4 regions of the Bradyrhizobium ferriligni genome follow, and region 1 is predicted to be linked to each of the others. Evidence: predicted binding sites of a transcription regulator. Region 1 holds the regulator's gene; each other region holds the start of a gene.
What was found. The regulator LexA, encoded in region 1, represses DNA repair genes until DNA is damaged. The targets are predictions, from matches to a motif close to TGTTCNNNNTGTGTTCNG.
Positions count from the first base shown of each region.

Region 2: a site for LexA is predicted at 2,340-2,357, ahead of ruvC (crossover junction endodeoxyribonuclease RuvC). Genes of this name have one in related genera too.
Region 3: a site for LexA is predicted at 2,368-2,385, ahead of uvrA (excinuclease ABC subunit UvrA). Genes of this name have one in related genera too.
Region 4: a site for LexA is predicted at 1,935-1,952, ahead of AC1VNY_RS37695 (ribonuclease T2 family protein). Genes of this name have one in related genera too.

Region 1 covers NZ_JBXEJO010000048.1:36,461-40,451, reverse strand. Annotated here, with positions in the region: gene AC1VNY_RS26610 (ComEC/Rec2 family competence protein) at 1-450, shown strand, start outside; gene AC1VNY_RS26605 (hypothetical protein) at 447-674, opposite strand; gene AC1VNY_RS26600 (hypothetical protein) at 820-1,248, opposite strand; gene lexA (transcriptional repressor LexA) at 1,506-2,210, opposite strand; gene AC1VNY_RS26590 (molybdopterin molybdotransferase MoeA) at 2,453-3,664, opposite strand; gene AC1VNY_RS26585 (HAD family hydrolase) at 3,691-3,991, opposite strand, start outside.
Region 2 covers NZ_JBXEJO010000037.1:62,262-66,252, reverse strand. Annotated here, with positions in the region: gene ruvB (Holliday junction branch migration DNA helicase RuvB) at 35-1,084, opposite strand; gene ruvA (Holliday junction branch migration protein RuvA) at 1,173-1,790, opposite strand; gene ruvC (crossover junction endodeoxyribonuclease RuvC) at 1,787-2,314, opposite strand; gene AC1VNY_RS22420 (YebC/PmpR family DNA-binding transcriptional regulator) at 2,528-3,274, opposite strand; gene AC1VNY_RS22415 (methyl-accepting chemotaxis protein) at 3,488-3,991, shown strand, end outside.
Region 3 covers NZ_JBXEJO010000027.1:37,613-41,603, reverse strand. Annotated here, with positions in the region: gene uvrA (excinuclease ABC subunit UvrA) at 1-2,280, opposite strand, end outside; gene AC1VNY_RS17730 (outer membrane protein) at 2,632-3,291, opposite strand; gene AC1VNY_RS17725 (hypothetical protein) at 3,218-3,556, shown strand; gene AC1VNY_RS17720 (outer membrane protein) at 3,550-3,991, opposite strand, start outside.
Region 4 covers NZ_JBXEJO010000094.1:18,622-22,612, reverse strand. Annotated here, with positions in the region: gene AC1VNY_RS37710 (DUF3617 domain-containing protein) at 365-895, opposite strand; gene AC1VNY_RS37705 (hypothetical protein) at 939-1,238, opposite strand; gene AC1VNY_RS37700 (hypothetical protein) at 1,405-1,881, shown strand; gene AC1VNY_RS37695 (ribonuclease T2 family protein) at 1,996-2,682, shown strand; gene AC1VNY_RS37690 (23S rRNA (adenine(2030)-N(6))-methyltransferase RlmJ) at 2,919-3,779, shown strand.

The DNA.
Region 1 (3,991 bases):
GCGTTCCTGGTCAGGGAGTGGTTGGCGGCGGACGCCGACGCGCGGACCGCCACCGATGCGTCGCTCGGCGAGGGCGTGTCCTGTGATGCCGGCGGCTGCGTGACCCAGGGACCTAGCGGCGCCTTCGTCACGCTCGCAACCCGGCCGGAGGCGCTGGCGGACGACTGCGAGCGCGCAGGCCTGATCGTCACGGCGCGGCCGGCGCCGCAGGGCTGCGCGGCCTCGGTGATCGATGCCGAGCGGCTGCGCCGTCACGGCGCGCTGGTGCTGCGACGGATCAGGGACGGCTACGCCGTCGATGCGGTGAAGCCTGGCGGGATCGACCGGCCGTGGTCGCCCGCGGTTCCGGGCGACGGCGAGAGCGAGACGACGCTGCGTGCGCCGGCCGCCGCGCCGCGGCCCGCCGTGGACGCGACGCCGGCCGAGACCGATCTGCAGGGCGATGATTAGCGGTGGTCCGGTGAGGGGCCGCTCGGCAGCTCGAACAGGCCGAGATGGTATTCGTCGGAATCGGGGCCGGCGTCGGGCTTCTTGACGAGGGTGAAGGAAGCCTCGGGAAATTGCTCCCAGACTTTCAGGTCGTCGGCCGTCACCGTCAGCCAACCGAACCGGAACATGTAGCGGCCCGGTTCCGTGACGCGTCCAGCCTTTTGCCATGTGACCTTATCGACCACCGCGCACGTCCTCCGTGCCCGATGATGCGCCAAGGCGCCGGCCGACGCAAACCTCCTCCTGCGCCCCGGAAGCGGGAGTCCGGGGTCGCCCGAAATTGCTTAGGTCATCCGCCGCCGAACAGCTCATTCCGCGGCGACGATGCGCTCAACCCAAAAACAGCGTTGCGAATGCGGAGGGCCGACGCTCCACAACCTTTGGCTTCTGCTCGACCGGCGGATGCAGCGCCGGCAATTGCAGCACGCTGACGCGCTGTCCCTCGACCAGCTGGGTCACCAGGACATGGCTGCCGTCGGGGAATTCGACCGCGTCATGATGCCGATCAGGCACGTCGGGCTCGACTTCGTTGAACACGCCGACGCGATAGTTCAGCGTCTTGGTCCAGATCCAGCGGCTGTCGTAGCGAACGTTCTCGGCGAAAGCGAGCTCGGTGCCCGGCAGCATGCAGACCGCGACAGTGGGATCGTTCTCCGAAGCAAAGCCGCGGGTCGACGTGCCGCGGAACGTCGTCGTGATCAGCGTCTCTCCGACAATGGCGGGGCGCGATGCCACGGCGTGCAGACTATAGTCACACATCGGATGGCTCCTCATTTCGAGGTAGCGACCCGTGCCTCTCCTTGAGGCATTAGGGCCTCTACCAGAGTGGACGATAGCGAACGAGCTTCTGCTCGTTTCTGGGCGATTGTACGACTGGTCCGAGACCGCCTCCGATCACAAACACGCGACGCTGCGCGAGAGGTATCGGAGCGCATCGGGCAGGCCGTACGCTACACTATCATGCAAGGAACGATCCGACGTGTTGCTCGTTCCCGGCCGCCGCAAGTATTTGCAATTCAGTATTTGCGATAAAGGCCGATCAGCTTGCCCTGGATGCGGACCCGGTTCGGCGGCAGGATGCGCACTTCATAGGCGGTGTTGGCCGGCTCGAGCGCGATCGATGCGCCGCGGCGGCGGAAGCGCTTCAGGGTGGCTTCCTCCTCGTCGATCAGCGCCACCACGATGTCGCCGGTGTTGGCGACGTCGTTGCGCTGGATCAGCGCCATGTCGCCGTCGAGGATGCCGGCATCGACCATCGAGTCGCCGCGCACCTCGAGCGCATAGTGCTCGCCGGCGCCGAGCATGTCGGGCGGCACGCTGATGGTGTGGCTGCGGGTCTGCAGCGCCTCGATCGGCGTACCGGCGGCGATCCGGCCCATCACGGGGACCGCGACCGGACGGTTGCCGTCGTCCTCGGCGATCGGCGGCGTGCTGGCGCGCCGGCCGAGGGTGCCTTCGATGACGCTGGGCGTGAAGCCGCGGCGGCCGTTGCCGCCGCCGGCCGAGAGTTCGGGCAGCTTGATGACCTCGATGGCGCGGGCGCGGTTCGGCAGGCGGCGGATGAAGCCGCGCTCCTCCAGCGCAGTGATCAGGCGGTGGATACCGGACTTCGAGCGCAGGTCGAGCGCATCCTTCATCTCGTCGAAGGAGGGCGGTACGCCGGCCTCTTTCAGACGTTCATTGATGAAACGCAGAAGTTCGTACTGTTTGCGCGTGAGCATCTCGAGTATTCCCCCGGTTGGTAGCGTCGTTCGATTCCGAGACTCTTCTGGTGGGGCCTGCATGCGGGCCTGACCTCAGGAGCATGTGCTCGTTGCACCTGCTTCCACGCGGCTTCCCGATTGTAGACACCAGTACTCGAAACAAATCATGAACGGACACTATATGTTCGATATGTGTTCCGCAACCACTTAATTTCCGGTGAACGGATCAGGCAACGCACAATCGGCGGGGCGCGAAAACCTTATTCGGGCAGTGTCAGGATCTCGCATTCGCTGCCTTTGACGGCCGCAGCCGCGAACGGCGGACGCACGAGAAGTGCCCGTGCCGCAGCAAGATTCCCGAGCAGCGACGAGTCCTGCTGCGTCACTGGCGTTGCGACCAACGTGCCGTCCTCGCGCGCTTCGAGCCGTGCACGCAGATAGTCCTCGCGCTGGTCGTTGGCGGCGAGGTCGCGGCCGAGCAGGGCGCTCGTGCGGCGATGATGAATCACTTTCCGGCCGCTCAGCGCCCGAATCAACGGCACCAGGAACAGGAAGGCGCAGACGTAGGACGACACCGGATTGCCGGGCAGGCCGATCACCCGCATCGCCCCTAACCGGCCATGCATCATCGGCTTGCCGGGCCGCATCGCAATCCGCCAGAACGTCATGTCGACGCCCTCGGCTTCCAGCGACCGCTTGACGAGATCGTGGTCGCCGACCGAGGCGCCGCCTGTCGTGATCAGGACATCGGCGCCGGCCTCGCGCGCCCGGCGGATGCCGGCCGTGGTCGCCTCCACCGTGTCGGCGGCAACGCCGAGGTCGACGGTCTCGGCGCCCTCGGCGCGCGCCAGCGCCCGCAGCGCGTAGCCGTTGGAATAGACGATCTGGCCGGGGCCGGGCTGCGAGCCCGGCATCACCAGCTCGTCGCCGGTCGCGAGCACCGCGACCTTCGGGCGGCGGCGCACCGCAAGTTCCGGATAGTTCATGGCGGCCGCCAGCGACAGCGCGCGGTCGGACAGGCGGCTGCCGCCGCTGAGCAGCACCTCGCCCGCACGGAAGTCGACCCCGGCCGGGCGGATGTGCCGCCCGACGCTGGCGGCCTCCGTGATCGTGATGTGGTCGCCGTCGACCGCGGTGTCTTCCTGGATGATCACCGCGTCGGCGCCATTGGGGATCACGCCGCCGGTGAAGATCCGCACCGCCTCGCCGGCGCCGACCGTCCGCTCGAACGGCCGGCCGGCGGCGACTTCGCCGATCACCTTGAGCCGGGCCTTTAGATCAGCCGCATCGGCGGCGCGCACCGCATAGCCGTCCATCGCCGACATCGGCTGCGGCGGCTGGGTGCGCAGCGCCGCGAGGTCGTGCGCAAGGGTGCGGTGGTAGGCGGCATCGAGCGCGACCATCTCCTCCGGCAGCGGTTCGGCGCCGGCGAGGACGGCGGACAGGGCATCGGCAACCGGCATCAGGGCCACGCTCAGAGCTCCTCAATTCCCAATGTTCAAATACCAAGTGCGGTCAAAGCCCTTGCCACGTCATCCGTCGATGTCACGTGGATAGCATGAAGGCCGCGCGCCCGCGCACCTTCGATATTGGCGGCCAGGTCGTCGAAAAACAGGATCCGCGACGCCGGCACGCCGATGGCTTTTACCACATGATCGTAGGCCTCGGCGTCGGGTTTGCGGAAGCCGATGCTAGAGGACAGGAAGACGTTGCGGAAATGGCTGAGCAGCTCGGCATGGGTGACCGAGAAATGCGCGACATGGGCCGGATTGGTGTTGGAGAAGGCGTAGAGCGGCATC
Region 2 (3,991 bases), on a different contig from region 1:
TGAAAAACAGCTTCGCGCTCTTCCGGATCCTGCGTCAGTCCTCGTCGCCATTGCCGCCGAACAGGCCGAACTGCGAGGGGTCGCGGTTCGGCTCGGCGAGGCCGAGATGGCGGAAGGCATGCGAGGTCAGGAGCCGGCCCCGCGGGGTGCGCTGCAGATAGCCGCACTGGATCAGATAGGGCTCGATGATGTCCTCGATCGCATCGCGCGGCTCCGACAGCGCCGCCGCCATGGTCTCGACGCCGACCGGCCCGCCGCCATAGTTCAAGGCGATGGTGGTGAGATAGCGCCGGTCCATCGCATCGAGCCCGGCGCTGTCGACCTCGAGCGCGCTCAGCGCCCGGTCGGCGATGCCGCGGCCGACGGAATCGGCGTCGGCGGCGGAGGCAAAGTCGCGCACCCGGCGCAGCAGGCGGCCGGCGATGCGCGGTGTGCCGCGGGCGCGGCGCGCGATCTCGTTGGCGCCATCCGGGCTCATGCCGATATTGAGCACGCGGGCGCCGCGGGTGACGATCTTCTCGAGCTCTTCCTCGGTGTAGAAATTGAGCCGGATCGGAATGCCGAAGCGGTCGCGCAACGGATTGGTGAGCAGGCCTGCGCGCGTCGTCGCGCCGACCAGCGTGAATTTCGACAATTCGATTTTCACCGAGCGCGCCGCGGGACCTTCGCCGATGATCAGGTCGAGCTGGAAATCCTCCATCGCGGGATAGAGCACTTCCTCGACCGCCGGGCTGAGGCGATGGATCTCGTCGATGAACAGCACATCGCGCTCTTCGAGATTGGTCAGCAGCGCCGCGAGATCGCCGGCCTTGGCGATGACAGGGCCGGAGGTGGCACGAAAGCCGACACCGAGCTCGCGCGCGACGATCTGCGCCAGCGTGGTCTTGCCGAGGCCGGGGGGACCGACGAACAGCACGTGATCGAGCGCCTCGCCGCGCTTCTTCGCAGCCTCGATGAAGATCGAGAGATTCTTGCGCGCCTGAGCCTGGCCGACGAACTCCGTCAGCGACTGCGGCCGCAGCGCGGTGTCGCCGACATCATCGGAGCGGCGTTCGGGCGAGACCATGCGCGAGGGCGTATTCATGATGCGAGACTAACACGAAGCTGGTAGTTCCCCCTCGCCCCGCTCTTGCGGGGAGAGGTGAAGAACGGCTGGCACGGGTATCCACTGATCACTTCGACAATTCCTTCAGGCCGAGCCGGATCAGCTGCGCGGTCTCGGCCTTCTCACCGGCGCTGCGCGAGGCGGTGGCGATGGCGGCGGCGGCCTGCGGCTGGCCGTAGCCGAGATTGACCAGCGCCGAGATCGCGTCGGTGACCGGACGCGGCGCGCGGTTGTTGTCGATCGCGCCTGACAGTTGCACCACCGCGGGATCGACATCGGCAAAGCCCGGCGCCTTGTCCTTCAATTCGCTGACGATACGCTCGGCGACCTTCGGCCCGACCCCCGGCGTCCGCGCCACCGCCGCCTTGTCGCGCAGCGCGATGGCATTAGCGAGATCGGTCGGCGGCAGCGTGCCGAGCACCGCGAGCGCGACCTTGGCGCCGACCCCCTGCACGGTCTGCAGCAGGCGAAACCATTCGCGCTCATGATCCGAGCGGAAGCCGAACAGTTTGATCTGATCCTCGCGGACATAGGTCTCGATCGAGAGCACGGCGGCGCCGCCCGGCGACGGCAACGCCTGCAACGTGCGGCTCGCGCAGTGCACCTGATAGCCGACGCCGCCGACGTCGAGGATCACGTAATCCTCGCCATAGGAATCGATCAGGCCCTTCAGCTTGCCGATCATAGGCTCGCCACCCTGAGCCGCAGCGCGGTGCTCTGGCGGTGATGCGCGTGGGTAATCGCGACCGCGAGCGCGTCCGCGGCGTCGGCGGACGGCGGCTCGGCTTTCGGCAGCAGGATCTTCAACATCACCTGGATCTGGTTCTTCTCGGCATGTCCGGCGCCGACCACGGTCTTCTTGACCTGGTTGGGCGCGTATTCGGCGACCGAGATACCGAACATTGCGGGCGCCAGCATGGCGACGCCGCGCGCCTGGCCGAGCTTCAGCGTGGCAACGCCGTCCTTGTTGACGAAGGTCTGCTCGACCGCCGCCTCCGCAGGCTTGTAGTCGCCGAGCACGGCGGCGAGCCCCTCATGGATCGCGAGCAGCCGGCTCGCCAGCGGCAGATCGTCCGGCGGCTCGACCGAACCACAGGCGATGTAGACCAGACGGTTGCCTTCAGTCTCGATCACGCCCCAGCCGGTGCGGCGGAGACCCGGATCGATACCGATGATGCGGACGGGAGAGCGAATCGGCTGGGATGTCATGGGCTAGTGATACCGCCTAGCCTGCGAGAACGAAACACAAACGGAGCCTCATCCCCTGCCGCGGTCGTTGTACTCGGCCCACTCGTCATCCCGCCTAGTGCGCAATTGCGCACGGGAGCGGGATCCAGTACGCCGCGGCTTCTCGGATCGAAGGCAGGTCTCCGGAATACCGGGTCGCCCGGTCCAGCCGGGCGATGACAGCAGTGCAAGCGACTAGCCGCCCATCTTCGCGATCAGAGCGTCGGACACCTCGAAATTGGCGAACACGTTCTGCACGTCGTCGTGCTCGTTGAGCAGGTCCATCAGCTTCAGCAGCTTTTCGCCGGTCTCGTCGTCGACCGCGACGGTGTTCTGCGGTTTCCAGGTCAGCGCCGCTTTGCGCGGCTCGCCGAACTTCGCTTCCAGCGCTTTTGCCACTTCGTGGAAGGTGTCCTGCGAGGCGTAGACCTCATGGCCGCCTTCGCTGGAGACCACGTCGTCGGCGCCGGCCTCGATCGCGGCGTCCAGCATGGCGTCGTCGGAGGCGACCTTGGCGTCGTATTCGATGATGCCGGTGCGGTCGAACATGAAGGCGACCGAGCCGGTTTCGCCGAGATTGCCGCCCGACTTGGTGAAGAAGGAGCGGATGTCGGAGGCGGCGCGGTTGCGGTTGTCGGTCAGCGCCTCGACGATCACGGCGACGCCGCCGGGGCCATAACCCTCGTAGCGGATCTCGTCATAGTTCTCGCCCTCATTGCCCGCAGCCTTTTTGATGGCGCGGTCGATATTGTCCTTGGGCATGTTCTCGGCGCGGGCCGCGACCACGGCGGCGCGCAGCCGCGGATTCATCGCCGGGTCGGGGGTGCCGAGCTTGGCCGCCACGGTGATTTCGCGGGCCAGCTTGCCGAAAAGCTTCGACTTCTGGGCATCCTGCCGGCCCTTGCGGTGCATGATGTTCTTGAATTGGGAATGGCCGGCCATGCGACGTCTCTTCGGAGCTTAGGGTCTGAACAGGGATGGAAAACGCGGCCTTATAGGCCCCTCACGGTCAAAATCAAAGGATCGGCGGGGCCTTCCGGCGGAGGAATACTACCGCAAGCCGGAATATGAGGCACTTGTTAACCATGACTTCATGACCGGATGCGAGGATCGCCCCGTCCCGCCGCAACTTTCCAGAGCCCCCAAAGAGCCCACATGGCGTTCGGTTTGTTTCGAAAGCAAGTGCCGGAGCCGGCTACGCCGGCCGACGCGCCGCAGGTTCCAATCGTGGCCGCCGCCCCTGGTGTCTCGACCGAGACTGATTCGGCCAAGGATTCGTCCAAGGAGATCCTGGAATTGCTGGAACTCGAGCTCGGCGCGATGATCCGCCAGCTCGAACGCGCCGCGAGCTCGGTCGCCGACGGCGCCGAGGCGACGGCAGCCAAGCTCGCCACCATCCGCACCCGCACCGACGCGCTGACCGGCCGCAGCAGCGATGCGCAGAGCACCGCGACGACGTTCTCGCAAGCCGCCGACCGCTTCACCCACTCCGCCGAGGGCATCGGGGCGCAGGTGCGCAGCGCGAGCCAACTCGCCGACGACGCCGCGGCCGCGGCGCGCGAGGCCACCGCCAATGTCGATCGCCTGCGCGAGTCTTCAGCCGCGATCGGCAACGTCGTCAATCTGATCGCGCAGATCGCGCGGCAGACCACGCTGCTC
Region 3 (3,991 bases), on a different contig from region 1:
CTTCGCTTCGGGCAGGCCGGCGAACCACTCGCGGATCGGCGTGAAGGCGCCGGTATAGGTCGCGGGGTTGGAGCGCGGCGTGCGGCCGATCGGCGACTGGTCGATGTCGATGATCTTGTCGATGTGCTCGAGGCCCTCGATGCGGTCGTGCGGCGCCGCGCCTTCGCTGGCGTTGTTGAGCTTGCGGGCGATGGCGCGGTACAGCGTGTCGATCAGCAGCGTCGACTTGCCGCCGCCGGACACGCCGGTCACGCAGGTGAACAGGCCGAGCGGGATCTCGGCGGAGACGTTCTTGAGGTTATTGCCGCGGGCGTTGACGACCTTGATGGTGCGCCGGTGGTTCGGCGGCCGCCGGTCGGGCACGGGGACCGAAAGCTCGCCGGTCAGATATTTGCCGGTCAGCGACTTCGGGTTGCGCATGATCTGGTCGGGCGTGCCCTCGGCGACGATGTGGCCGCCATGCATGCCGGCGCCGGGCCCGATATCGAGCACGTAATCGGCCAGCCGGATGGCGTCCTCGTCATGCTCGACCACGACCACGGTGTTGCCGAGGTCGCGCAGCCGCTTCAGGGTGTCGAGCAGCCGGGCATTGTCGCGCTGGTGCAGGCCGATCGACGGCTCGTCCAGCACGTAGAGCACGCCGGTGAGGCCGGAGCCGATCTGCGAGGCGAGGCGGATGCGCTGGCTCTCGCCGCCGGACAGCGTGCCGGAGGAGCGCGACAGCGTCAGGTAGTTCAGGCCGACGTCGAGCAGGAAGGTCAGGCGCTCGCGGATCTCTTTCAGGATCCGCGTCGCGATCTCGTTCTGCTGTGCGTTCAGCGCCTCCGGCACCGTCTCGAACCATTCGCCGGCGCGCTTGACCGAGAGCTCGGAGATCTCGCCGATGTGCTTGCCGCCGATCTTGACGCACAGCGCCTCGGGCTTCAGCCGGTGGCCGTTGCAGCCGGCGCAGGGCACGTCGGAGAAATACTTGCCGAGCTCCTCGCGCGCCCACTCGCTCTCGGTCTCGCGGTAGCGGCGGTTGATGTTGGTGATGACGCCCTCGAACGGCTTCTTGGTGTCGTAGGAGCGGACGCCGTCCTCATAGGAGAACTTGATCTCGTCGTCGCCGGAGCCGTGCAGCAGCGCGTTCTGGACCTTCTTGGTGAGGTCCTTCCACTTGGTGTCGAGCGTGAACTTGTAGTGCTTGCCGAGCGCGGTCAGGGTCTGGATGTAATAGGGCGAGGACGATTTCGCCCAGGGCGCGATCGCGCCCTTGCGCAAGGTCAGCTCCTTGTCGGGGATGACCAGATCCTCGTCGATATGCTGCTCGACGCCGAGGCCGCCGCAGGCCGGGCAGGCGCCATAGGGGTTGTTGAACGAGAACAGGCGCGGCTCGATCTCGGGGATCGTGAAGCCGGAGACCGGACAGGCGAATTTCTCCGAGAACAGGATGCGCTCGGGCCCGCTCTTGTCGTGAATCTTCGCGGTCTTCTTCTTGTCCTCTTTCTTGTCGTCCTGGGCGGCCGCCGCCGGCGCGTCGGCGTATTCGATCACGGCGAGGCCCTCGGCGAGCTTCAGCGCGGTCTCAAAGCTTTCCGCGAGGCGCTGGGCGAGGTCGGGACGCACCACAATGCGGTCGACCACGACGTCGATGTCGTGCGGGAATTTCTTGTCGAGCGCGGGCGCCTCGGACAGTTCGTAGAAGGTGCCGTCGATCTTGACGCGCTGAAAGCCCTTCTTGAGATACTCGGCGAGCTCCTTCTTGTACTCGCCCTTGCGGCCGCGCACGACCGGCGCCAGCAGGTAGAGGCGGGTGCCTTCCGGCAGCGCCAGCACGCGGTCGACCATCTGCGAGACGATCTGGCTCTCGATCGGCAGGCCGGTGGCCGGCGAATAGGGCACGCCGACGCGGGCCCACAGCAGGCGCATGTAGTCGTAGATCTCGGTGACGGTGCCGACGGTGGAGCGCGGGTTCTTCGACGTGGTCTTCTGCTCGATCGAGATCGCCGGCGACAGGCCGTCGATCTGGTCGACGTCCGGCTTCTGCATCATCTCGAGGAACTGGCGCGCATAGGCCGACAGCGATTCGACGTAGCGGCGCTGGCCCTCGGCATAGATGGTGTCGAACGCGAGCGACGACTTGCCGGAGCCGGACAGGCCGGTGAACACCACGAGCTTGTCGCGGGGAATCTCGACGTCGATGTTCTTCAGATTGTGTTCGCGCGCGCCACGGATCGTGATGGCGCGCGATGAGGAGCCGGCGTTCTGTTGGCGCTTCGCCTTGAGCACTTCATCCATAGCGACAGTTCCGGGCGCATGCTTGGGCGCCTTTTGGGCGCGCATCGCCGGTGATGCCGGGACCTTGCGCCGATGGGGTGTGAAGACTGGAACGTAGGAAGAACGGTCGACAATTTCCAGTGCTGAGTCGCGTCCATCAACGGATAGTTTGCCTGATGGCAGCAGCCGTCAGCAGCGCCGGTTCCGCGAGAGCCTTTTCCCGTTCCGACGGAATCGGAACGGGGGCTCCAGATTCCTGCTTTGACGCGCTTTCTTTACGCGAACCGGAATCCACTTCGCTCGAAACGCTCTTACGCAAAAAGGCCGGCGCGAGGCCGGCCTTTCGGTGCAATCTGATCGCAGATCGATCTCTTAGTACTTGGCGACGATCGGGCCGCCGAAGTGATAATTCACGCCGAACTGGGCGCTGTGCAGCTCGAGCGTGCCGGACGGCACGCCGAAATAGTTCTCGCTGTCGAGGCTGCGATACAGGTATTCGCCCTTGATCGACCACTGCGGGGCGATGAACGCCTCGACGCCGGCGCCGACGGTCCAGCCCGAGTGGAAGTTGCTCTGCGAGGCAGTCACGCCGAGCGCGGTGACGCTGACCTCGTTGTTGGCCCAGGCGTAGCCGCCGGTGCCGTAGAACAGCACCTTGTCGACGGCGAAGCCGAAGCGGCCGCGCACGGTGCCGAGCGAATCGATCTTGCTCCGGGCGGTGACGCCCAGCGTCGAGACCGATGCGTCGATGTCAGCGCCTGCAGCGTCGACCTCGAGGCCGTACACGATGTTGCCGGCCTGCCAGTTGTAGCCGATAGTGCCGCCGCCGAAGCCGCCTTCCATGCTCGGGGTGCCGGAGTTCTCGCTGGCGTAGCCGCCGAAGCCACCGACGTAGAAGCCGGTCCAGTTGTAGATCGCGGCCGGCGGCGGAGCCTTCACGTAGGGGGCGCGAGCCGCCATGTCGGCGGCCATCGCAGGTGCAAAAGCGCTCAGTGCAAACAAGCCGGCCGATGCCAGCAAAACATTCCTGATTTTCAAAGTCCGAGTCCCGTTTTTCTTGCCCATTTTCTTGTTGTCCCTTCAAACTTTTGAAGAGAGCGTCACAGCAGTGTCGCGTGACGTGCCGGTGCTTCTACAGAGAAATGCCGGAAGTTGTGTATCCGCGAAACCACAATGCACCGAAAACGGCCGCGGTGAGGTGCACGCGCACACGCAACGAAAAAGCCGGCGCATAAACAAAAAAGCCGGCGCGAGGCCGGCCTTTCGTCTGGATCAATCGGCTTCGCGCGATCAGTAGCGCGCAACGACCGGGCCACCCCACTTGTAGTTCACGCGGACGGTGACGAGGTCGACGTCCTGGCGATCACGGATGGTGCTGTTCAGCGTGCCGTTGGGGGCGATCAGGTTGTAGGTCTTGTCCTGCATGAACAGGTGATCGTATTCGATGCCAGCGGTCCAGTTCGGCGCGAAGCCGACTTCGATGCCGGCGCCGACGGTGCCGCCCCAGCGGGTATCGCTTGCGCTGCCGACCAGCACGCCGGTCGGGGTGAAGTAGGTGTTGAAGCGGTTGTCGGTCAACGCCGCGCCGCCCTTGGCGTAGAGCAGCACGTTGTTGACGGCGTAACCGATCTGGCCGGTGAACAGGCCGAACGCGTCGATCTTGGACTGGTTGGTGAACAGGCCCGGGAAGATCGCGCTGCCGTTGCTTCCCTTCAGGTCAGCCCAGTCGCCC
Region 4 (3,991 bases), on a different contig from region 1:
CCCGCGCAAAGGCTATCGCATTTCGTGGCGGTGTGCTCGTGGCCATCCTTCGAGACGCCCGCCTCCGGCGGGCTCCTCAGGATGAGGTCTTGTTCTGCGGCACAATAGTAGACCCTCATGGTGAGGAGCGCCGCTTGCGGCGCGTCTCGAACCACGAGGCCAAGCACTTGCGCGGTCGCCAAGGGGCATATGCGATAGCCCTGGGGGTGACGGGAGGGATCGGATGGATTGCACATCGCCTCAGCGCAAGATTGCTTTGCAATTTTGTCGCGAGCTACTCGAAGTGATGGTGGTGCAAGCGGCACAGCCTCTCGGCATGCGAGGCGATGCATTCAGGCGCGGCAACAGCCGAATGCGCTACGCGCTACTTCTGCTTGGGCAGGAGGCCCTTTAGCTTTTCCATGTCCTTGACGTTCATCTTCATGCCGCCGGGCATGATGATGTCACCGGCCTTCTGGTCGCTCTTGCAGGCGCCGAGCCACTTCGCCTCGATCGTCATCGTGGTATCGCGCGAGCCGGCCGCGCCGCCCTCGGCATGCGAGGTGCTCTTCACCGTGTAGGCGGAATTGAAATCGCCGACGATCTCGGCATGGCTCTGCATCGTCATGCCGGCGACGCTGCAGACGCTGTCGCTCACATAGCCGGTCGCGGTCTTCTGGATATCCTGCTTGGAGCAGACTTCCTTGGCCATCGGCGAGGCCGCCGCGCTCATCTCCTTGTCGGTGGTCTCGTCGGTGCAGTGCTGCATGGTGATTTCCGGCATCGGCCCGCCGGTGCGCACCATTTTCATCTCCCACAGACCGGCCTTGCGGATCGGCAGGTCGACGGCACTTGCGGCGCCAGCGGACAGGACAAGGCACACAGCCGAACCAAGCAAGGCAAGCTGTCGGGTCATGCGGTCGGCTCCCGGCTGAACGATCGAAAGATTTGAAGCGCGCTCAGTAGAGCGTGCGCAGCGGCCTCTGGGCTGCGCCATAGGGCACCCAGCGACAGGCGAAAGAGATGTAGCCGCCCGGATAGTTCTGCATCGCAAGGAACTTGACCACCTTGCCGTAGGAGGCGCAGTGATCGACGGCGAGCTGCCGGGCGTCGGCCTGGGTCGCCAGCGTATAGGCGATGATACCGCCGGTATCATTGCCCTTGAACGGCGGCACCGGCTGCATCCAGTCGGCCCGCGCCGGCACAACGGCCAGCATCCCGCAAACGGCAACCAGGCACGCGGCCAATTTCCTTCGCATCGCAGACTCCATTTCGCTTCGAGCCAACATAGAGTGCGCCGGCGACCGTGAAAAGAACGAGCCGGGTCCCCAAAGTGGACTTCTCCGCAGGTGTTGCCGCGCTGCACTTGACCTTGCCGGGGCTTCGCGGCACCGTCCGCGGCATCGGATAATCGGGTGGATTCCCATGCGCAACCTGTTCAGCTCCCGCAATAAACTCGGCCGCAAGCTCGGCCTCGGCACCGCACTCGTGGTCGGCACGCTGGCGTTCGGGGGCACGGCCCAGGCCGCCAATCCGCTCGAAATGAACTTTTGGCTGTCCGGCCCGCGCTATGACGGCAATGTGGCCCCATGCGAGAAGGCCCTGACGGTCATCAGCACGCAATTCCAGGAAAAGGAAGCCACCTTCTGGAATTCGCCGCTCGTGATCACCGGCTTCAACGGGATTCACGAAACCGCCTTCCGTCCCTGGCAGTCCGACAATATTCCGCGCCGCTATTGCAGCGGCGAGGCGATGCTGAGCGATGGCAAGGTGCGCAAGGTGCACTATTCGATCATCGAGGACGGCGGCTTTGCCAGCATCAATCAGGGCGTCGAATGGTGCGTCGCGGGGCTCGACCGCAACTGGGCCTATAACCCGTCCTGCAAGGCCGCCCGGCCCTGATCTCCGACCAGACTGCTAAAGCAGAAGCCGCCGCCATTTGGACGGCGGCTTTTTGTTCTTGAAATGTTCTCGCGGCCTGCTAGGCTCTGGGCGGTCGAGTGAGGGGAGCGTTTGATGCCTCGGTTGGACACAATTTCCCGATTTTTGATTTCGGTTGCCATTATTCTGTGCAGTGCGGTTGGGGCCTCGGCCCAGGATCGCCGCCAGAATGCGCCCGGTGAGTTCGATTTCTATGTACTGTCGCTGTCGTGGTCGCCCTCGTTCTGCGAGGCGGCGAGCGAGCGCGGCAACAACGGCCGCGGCACGCAGGCGCAGTGCGGCGGACGGCCCTATTCCTTCGTGGTGCACGGCCTGTGGCCGCAATATGAGCGGGGCTTTCCGGAATACTGCCAGCGGCCCTCGCCGCGACTCGCCCGCAGCATCATGAGCTCGATGCTCGACCTGATGCCGGCGCCCGGGCTGATCTACAATGAGTGGGACAAGCACGGCACCTGCTCCGGTCTCGGCGAACGCGCCTATTTCGAAGCCATCCGCAAGGCCCGCGCCACGGTGAAGATCCCCGAGGAATTCCTGCAATTGTCGGAGCCGAAGACGGTCGCGCCCGACGAGCTGGAGGCGGCGTTCATCAAGGTCAATCCGGGCCTCAGCAACTCCGCAATCTCGGTGACCTGCGACAGCAAGCGGCTCAGCGAGGTGCGGATCTGCCTCAGCAAGGATCTGCAATTCCGCTCCTGCGAGGAAATCGATCGCCGCGCCTGCCGCCGCGATCAGGTGCTGATGCCGCCGGTTCGCGGCGGCTGAAACTCTCTGCGTCATGGCCGGCGGACCTGCGCCGCGCGTCGTCGCGCAAAACGTCCCGGCCACCTGCGCCATCGCGAAACAAGCAAGATAAGGTGCAGATGCCCGGGAGCCGGCTACGCCAAGCCTTCGCCGAGCTCGGATGTTAACCCCGCCGAAGCTTTAGCGAAGGCCGGGACAAGCCCGGGCATGACGAGTACAACATGCGCGACCCTTTGGGAGCGCAGCACGATCATCACATGAACTACCGTCACGCCTTTCATGCCGGCAGCTTTGCCGACGTCATCAAGCACATCGTGCTGGTGCGCATGCTCACCTATCTGCAGGACAAGCAGGCGCCGTTCCGCGTCATCGACACCCATGCCGGCGCCGGCCTCTATGATTTGACGTCGAGCGAAGCGCAGCGCGGCGGCGAATGGCTCACCGGCATCGCGCGGCTGATGCAGGCGCGGCTCTCCGACAAGGCGTTGCCGCTGATCGCGCCCTATCTCGACATCATCAGGGCATTCAATCCGAGAGGCGAGCTGAAAGCCTATCCTGGTTCGCCGTTGATCGCGCGGGCGCTGCTGCGTCCGCAAGATCGCCTCACCGCCTGCGAGATCGAACCGACGGCGCGCAAACAACTGATCGACGCCTTGCGACGCGACGCGCAAGCGCGCGTCGTCGATCTCGACGGCTGGATGGCGCTGCCTGCATTCTTGCCGCCGAACGAGCGGCGCGGCCTGGTGCTGATCGATCCGCCGTTCGAAGCGAAGGACGAGTTCGAGCGGCTGGCCAGTGCTTTCACGGAAGCATTCGCGAAGTGGCCGACCGGCACGTATCTTTTGTGGTACCCCGTAAAAACCCGGAGAGCCACCGATGAGTTAGCGCGCAGTGTGGCCGCTGCAGCAGCAGCGAGTCGGCCCGCCGGCAAATGCCTGCGTTTGGAATTCAGTGTGGCACCGCAAGAAGCAGGCGCAGGCCTCGTTTCCACAGGGCTTTTGCTGGTGAATCCGCCGTGGACGCTGGCGAATGAGTTGAAGATCATCCTGCCCGAACTCGAGAGGCCGCTCGGTCAAGGCGGTGCGGGACGCTTCAGACTCGAGACGCCTAAACCTTGATCGATAGCTCCTACTGAAAAGTTCAATTTTGAGCATAGGCAATTTGCGCGGAACCGTATTATGCTCATCCTGTTACGACTGGCTTTACGTTCCGCTTCCGCGAATGGTTGCGGCGGAGTGACAAGGCCGAAATAAATCCAGGCAGACCGGCGGCGTGACGCCGGCCTGTTCAGGTGGCCAAGCTTCCGACAAGCGAATGTCGGTCAACCGCT